Arthrobacter crystallopoietes: one gene and its partner. The protein of the gene in region 1 interacts with the protein of each later gene in a pairwise test. Links are inferred from orthologs where the notes say so. Each region holds a gene or a part of one and is shown on either strand. Other genes may lie near its edges.

Region 1 (3,157 bases):
GACGGGCGAAACCGCCGGCTACTACGCGGACTTCGAGGGCCTGGATGTGCTGGCGAAGGTGCTCACGGAGGGCTTCTTCCACAACGGCACGTACTCCTCCTTCCGGCACCGGCACCACGGCCGGCCGATCAACAAGGAACGGGTGAAAGCGCGCCAGCTGGTGGTCTGCACGCAGAACCACGACCAGATTGGCAACCGCGCCGCGGGGGACAGGCTGTCCTCCACACTGGGCTATGGTCGGCTGGCGATGGCTGCCGTGCTGAACCTGACGTCGCCGTTCACGCCCATGCTCTTTATGGGCGAGGAGTTCGCCGCGTCCACCCCCTGGCAGTTCTTCACCTCCCACCCGGAGCCGGAACTGGGCGAGGCCACGTCGGCCGGCCGGCTCCGGGAGTTCGAGCGGATGGGCTGGGATCCGGACCTCGTGCCGGACCCGCAGGCCGAGACCACCTTCACCAACTCCAAGCTGGACTGGTCCGAGCCGGAGCGCGGGGACCACGCGCGGCTGCTGGCGCTGTACAAGGACCTGATTGCGCTGCGCCGGCAGACCCCGGAACTCACGGACCCGGATTTCGCTTCCGTCCAGGTGGAGTTCGACCAGGATCACGGCTGGTTCATTCTGCGCCGCGGCCGGATCAGCGTGTGCTTGAACTTCGCGGACCGGACCTGCACCGTGGATGCGGGCACCGGCCGGTTGCTGCTGGCCACGGAAGACGAAGCGAAGCTGGACGGTGTGCTGACGCTGCCGGCCAACTCCGCCGCCATCATCCGGGGGCAGGGCTAAGGGGCATGATCAGCGCCTGGACCGGTCGCCAGATCCGCGCCGCCGAGCAACCGCTGCTCGACGCCGGGCACGGCGACCGGCTCATGGCCACCGCCGCCCAGGGGCTGGCCAACGCCGTGGTCCGTGCAGTGCGGGAAAACCGCGGACGGATCTACGGCGCGCGGCTGGCAGTGATCGCCGGCAGCGGCAACAACGGGGGAGACGCGCTCTTCGCCGCCGCCACCCTCGCGCGCAGGGGAATGAGTACGACGGCGGTCCTCACCTCGGCGCGCAGCCACCCGCAGGCGTTGGCCGTGTTTGAGAAGGCCGGCGGGACTGTGCTGCGGCTGGCCGCTGGTGGTGCCGGTACGGGCGCGGGTGGTGACGATTCCGCCGCCGCGGCAGCCGGTCCTTTCGTCACGCCCGACGAAGCCGCAGCCAGCTGCTCCCGTGCGGATGTGCTGATCGACGGGATTCTCGGAACCGGAGCCTCGGGCGGTTTGCGCAGCCCGGGCAAGGATCTGGTGGAGAACATCATCGCGCGGGGAACCCCGGCCCTGACCATCGCCTGCGACCTGCCCAGCGGAGTCTCTGCCGATACCGGGGAAGTCTTCGGGCCCGTCCTGCCGGCCGACCTCACCGTGACTTTCGGTGGAGCCAAAGCCGGACTGCTCACCGATCCCGCCGCAGAGGTTGCAGGCAGGGTGCTGACCGTAGACATCGGCCTCGGTCCGCTTCTCCCGGTGCCGGAACTTCGGCGGCTGGAACCGGCGGATCTGGCCGACTGGTGGCCCGTACCGCAGAGAACCAGCCACAAGTACACGCGCGGCGTGCTCGGAATCGTCGCCGGGTCGGCCCAGTATCCGGGCGCCGCACTGCTGTGCACGCAGGCGGCCGCAGCCACGGGCGTGGGCATGATCCGCTATCTGGGCCCCCAGGAGATCTGCCGCCTGGTCAACCTCTCGACGCCGGAAGCGGTTTGCAGCCAGGGCACCGTGGGGGAGAGCCGTGTGCAGGCCTGGCTGGTGGGACCAGGCGCCACCGGGGATCGGGACCAGCAGGTCCGCGTTCGGGACGCGCTCGCTTCCGGACTGCCGGTGGTGGCGGACGCCGGCGCGCTGGACAGCCTTCCGGCCGACCTGGGCCCGCAGGTGATCCTGACGCCGCACGCCGGTGAACTCGTCCGAATTCTTGCCGAGCAGGACGTGGAGGTGACGCGCGAGCAGGTGGAGGCATCGCCGTCGGACTTTGCACGCCTTGCCGCCGGGCTTACCGGTGCCACCGTGCTGCTCAAGGGAGCAGCCACCGTCATTTCCTCACCGTCCGGTGCTCTCTTTACCCAGGACAACGCCACGCCCTGGCTGGCAACGGCAGGTTCCGGGGACACGCTCGCCGGGATCCTCGGCGCGCTCGCCGCCACAGTCCAGCGCGACCGCCTGACCGAAGCAGGCCTTCCCGAGCCCGACCATTGGGCGGCCGTGGCTGCCATGGCCGCCGCTGTGCATGGGATCGCCGGAACCGAGGCCGCTGCCGGAGGACCCGTCGCCGCCTCGGACTTCGGCCGGGCCGTGCCCGAAACCGTGCGGACGCTGCTGGAACTCCGTCAGGACGGCTAACGCTCTCACCTGGCGGCTGGACCTTGGGCGGAGTCGCGGGGTTCAGGCGGGATCGGGCGGCAGGATCCTGACGCAGCAGCGCCCGGGCGCAGGATCCAGCACCGCGGTGCAGCCGGCAGGCCCGGTCTTGCCGGTCACCGCCGACAACAGATCCAGGTTCAGCCCGCAGATGGTGGCCGTGTGGCTTTGGGACAGGCGGTGGAACGGACAGTTTTGCAGGACGACGCTGCCGTCCGCTTCGCTCTCGGGCTTGAACCCGTACTTCTCCAGGGCATGCTCAAGATTGTCCGCGTCCTCGCCGATGGCACTACCCGCCTCGGCGGCCACCCGCCGCAACGACTCGTCCACCGGGGCTCCGGTTCGGTGGGAATTCTCGACGGCGGCCGCAAGAAGTTCGGCCGCCAGGTCGTAGTGTCGTTGCGGCAGGCTGACCGAGACCTCTCGGACCGCCGGAGCATACAATTTGGTCGGCCGGCCCGACCCTGGACCGCTGCGCCCGGACAACCGCCGGTAGCTCACCGTCAGCAGTTCTTCCCGCGCCAACCGGTCCAGGTGGAAGGCCGCCGTGCCGCGCACCATGCCCAGCGCGCCGGCGACGTCGTCCCGGCTGACCGGTCCCTCCGCCTCAAGGATGTATTCATAGACCCCACGCCGGGAGGAATCCGCTAAAGCGGCAACTGCGCTGACCGAATCGGACTCCGTGCGTGCTTTCATACCTGCAATTTTACTCTAAAAACAACAACCATTGACATAACAGCCCGCTCTTTCTAAAGTCAAG
Region 2 (3,176 bases), 2.6 Mb from region 1 along the record:
CTCGTTCAGGTCAAGGGTGTTGCCGCAGCCAGTGGTGTCCAGATAGTTGCCGTGGCCGTCGTGGCGGTAGTAGACCTCGTCGCCGAGGCCGCGGAACGAGTAGGTCTGCTGGTGTTTGCCGCCCTCGGCGGTGTGGTTATAGACCACGTCGAGAATGACTTCGAGCCCGGCTTCATGCAGGCTCTTGACCATGGACTTGAACTCGTCCTGCACAGCCTTTGGCCCCGCCGCGCGCGCAGCTCTGGTGGCGTACCGGGCGTGCGGGGCGAAAAAGCCCAACGTGTTGTAGCCCCAGTAGTTCGACAGCCCCAGTTCCTGCAGGTGCGGCTCATCGATATGGAAATGCACCGGCAGCAGTTGGACGGAAGTGATTCCCAGGTTCTTGAAGTACTCGAGCATGACCGGGTGTGCCAGGCCCGCGTAAGTTCCTCGGAGCGCTTCGGGAATCTCCGGGTGCAGCTTGGTCTGGCCCTTCACATGGCATTCGTAGACCACCGTGTCCCGCCACGGCACCTCCGGCGCGGTATCACCGGCCCAGTCGAACCCGGCGTCCACGTGAACCGAACGGAAGATGCCGCCGTCGTCGTCAATCGCACGGCCGTAAGGATCCAGCAGCAGCTGCCCCGCACCGCCGCCGGGCAGGGCCTTGCCGTGCGGCCAGAACGCATAACGGTTGCCGGGGAGCAAACCCCGGACGATCCCGTGGTGCACGCCGTCGGTCAGTTCCGGCAGGAGTGCGGCGCCCCACCGGCCGTCGGCGTCCTCGAAATGGATATCCAGGGCGGAGACCGCCGGCGCGAACACCGCCACGTTGACCTCCCCGGCCAACAGCCCTGCAGCACCGGCGCTGACGCCGAGCGGTACGGGATTGGAGGTGCGGGAGGAACGGCCCTCGCTGCCCCGGTGCCCGGCGGTTTGCCGGCCAACGCTCGCGTTGGTTGTGGTGTTGATGGGAGTGACGGAATCGGCGGGGTTGGCCAAGGGTATGCCTGTTCTGTTGGTACGGCGGCGCTATTGCGCTGCGCGCTGCCGGGATACTTCGTACAGGCTGATGCCCACGGCCATGGACGCGTTCAGCGATTCCATGTCCGAGTCGATCGGGATGGAGACAATCTGGTCGCAATTCTCGCGGACGAGCCGGGACAGGCCCTTGCCCTCGGAACCGACCACGATGCACAGCGGCTCGGTTGCCAGTTCCAGTCCGGGCAGCGAAACGTCGCCGCCGCCGTCGAGCCCCACTACGTAGATGCCCAACTGCTTGAAGGCCTTGAGCGCGTTGTTCAGATTGGAGGCCCTGGCCACCGGAACGCGCACGGCTGCCCCGGCACTGGTCTTCCAAGCAGAGGCCGTCATGCCCACCGAGCGGCGCTCGGGCACAATGACGCCGTGACCGCTGAAGGCCGAGGCCGAGCGGATGATGGCGCCGAGGTTGCGCGGATCCGTGATGCCATCCAGCGCGATGAACAGCGGCGCGTTGCGGATGTAGCCCTTCTTGAACTTGGCCATGGTTTCTTCAGCCAGTTCCAGCGCGTCCTGGTAGTCGTACGGCGGGATCTGGAGGACCAGGCCCTGGTGGACGGCATCCTCGGTCATCCGGTCCAGTTCCGGCTTGTGGGATTCCATCACCGGAATACCGCGTTCGGCGGCGAGCTTCAGGGACTCCTTGACCCGGTCATCCATCTCAACCCGGACCGCTACGTGCAGCGCCTTCGCCGGCACTCCGGCGCGCAGTGCCTCCACCACGGAGTTGCGCCCGGTGACAACCTCCTCGGCGGTCTTGCTGCGTCCGCGGGAGGCACCTGCCCGGCCTGCGGGCCGCTTGGCGGCGGAACGCTCGGCGAGTTCCTTGCCGCGATAAGCCTTGTGGTACGGCCGGTCCTCAGCCTTCGGGGTCGGCCCCTTGCCTTCGAGGGACTTGCGCCCGTGCCCTCCGGTCCCCGTGGTGGGGCCCTTCTTGGTCTTGCGCACCGCTCCGGGGCGTCCTTTGTTGGCCATGGTTTTACCTTCGGTCAGTCAAATATGCTCCGCACCGGTCGGCGCGGGATCAGTTTCTAGCGATTCCCGTCGTCCAGGTCTTGCCTATGCCTACGAGTTTACCGGGCTGCCACGGTCCACGTGGGCCCGTCCGCGGAATCCTCCACAACGACGCCGGCCGCGGCCAGCGTATCGCGGATGGCATCGGCCCTGGCCCAGTCCTTGGCTTCGCGGGCCGCGCGGCGTTCCTCGAGCTGCGCCTGAACCAGGGTGTCCAGCGCCTGGCGTGCGGCGATGTCCGTTCCGCCTGCGTTCCAGTGCGGATCCAGCGGATTGATGAAGAGCACGTCCGTCATCGCGAGTACCTGGTGCAGCGCCCGCTCTATCCCCTCGCTGTCCTTGCCGTCCAGGGCTGTGTTGCCGGCGCGCACGGTCTCATGGATCACCGCCAGCGCCTGCGGCACGTTCAGGTCGTCGTCCATCGCGGCGCGGAAGGCCTCCGGGACATCGCTGCCTACGAAGCCGAAGTCTTCGCCGTAGAGGAACTTCAGCGCCCGTTGCAGGAACCCTTCAATGCGTTCGACGGCGGCCGCGGCCTCCGTGAGCGAGCCCGGGTTGTAGTCCAGGGCGGAGCGGTACTGCGCCTGGCCCAGGTAGTAGCGGACCACCACCGGCCGGGCCAGCTCCAGCATTTCGGTCGGCGTGACAATGTTGCCCACGGACTTGGACATCTTTTCGCCCTCGTAGGTGACCATGCCGTTATGCATCCAGAAGTTCGCGAAGCCGTGGCCGGCGGCGCGGGATTGCGCCATCTCGTTTTCGTGGTGCGGGAACCGCAGGTCCAGTCCCCCGCCGTGGATATCGAACTCCGGGCCCAGGTACTTGGTGACCATGGCCGAGCATTCCAGATGCCAGCCGGGGCGGCCGGTGCCCCACGGGCTGGGCCAGCTGGCGGTGGCGGGCTCGCCCTCTTTGTAACCCTTCCACAGCGCAAAGTCGCGCGGATCCTTCTTGCCGCGGGGACCGGCGTCGGGCGCTGCCTGCATGTCTTCAATCTTCTGCCGTGTCAGCGAGCCGTACTCGGACCACGAGCGCACGTCGAAGTAGACGTCACCGGAGCCGTCCAGCGCCGGGTAGGCGTGGCCGCGGTCGATCAGCAGCGCGATGAGCTGGTGCATTTCCGGAATGTGCCCGGTGGCGCG

The links.
Region 2: the proteins of J5251_RS18630 (region 1) and rlmB interact in binary tests that used the Escherichia coli proteins (3 or more experiments, as listed by UniProt). The link is inferred for Arthrobacter crystallopoietes from one-to-one orthologs.

Annotation. Positions count from the first base shown.
Region 1 is NZ_CP072014.1:4,065,284-4,068,440, reverse strand. What follows is about bases 244-3,084. They hold J5251_RS18630 (NAD(P)H-hydrate epimerase), read left to right. Parts: upstream 244-789; coding sequence 790-2,379; downstream 2,380-3,084. Other genes in these bases: J5251_RS18625 (helix-turn-helix transcriptional regulator), read right to left, coding at 2,422-3,084; treZ (malto-oligosyltrehalose trehalohydrolase), read left to right, coding at 244-784. In the rest of the region: more of treZ, read left to right, coding at 1-243; more of J5251_RS18625, read right to left, coding at 3,085-3,093. UniProt on the Escherichia coli protein: Bifunctional enzyme that catalyzes the epimerization of the S- and R-forms of NAD(P)HX and the dehydration of the S-form of NAD(P)HX at the expense of ADP, which is converted to AMP.
Region 2 is NZ_CP072014.1:1,492,540-1,495,715, reverse strand. What follows is about bases 4-2,863. They hold rlmB (23S rRNA (guanosine(2251)-2'-O)-methyltransferase RlmB), read right to left. Parts: upstream 1,996-2,863; coding sequence 1,012-1,995; downstream 4-1,011. Other genes in these bases: cysS (cysteine--tRNA ligase), read right to left, coding at 2,094-2,863; glgX (glycogen debranching protein GlgX), read right to left, coding at 4-828. In the rest of the region: more of glgX, read right to left, coding at 1-3; more of cysS, read right to left, coding at 2,864-3,176. UniProt on the Escherichia coli protein: Specifically methylates the ribose of guanosine 2251 in 23S rRNA.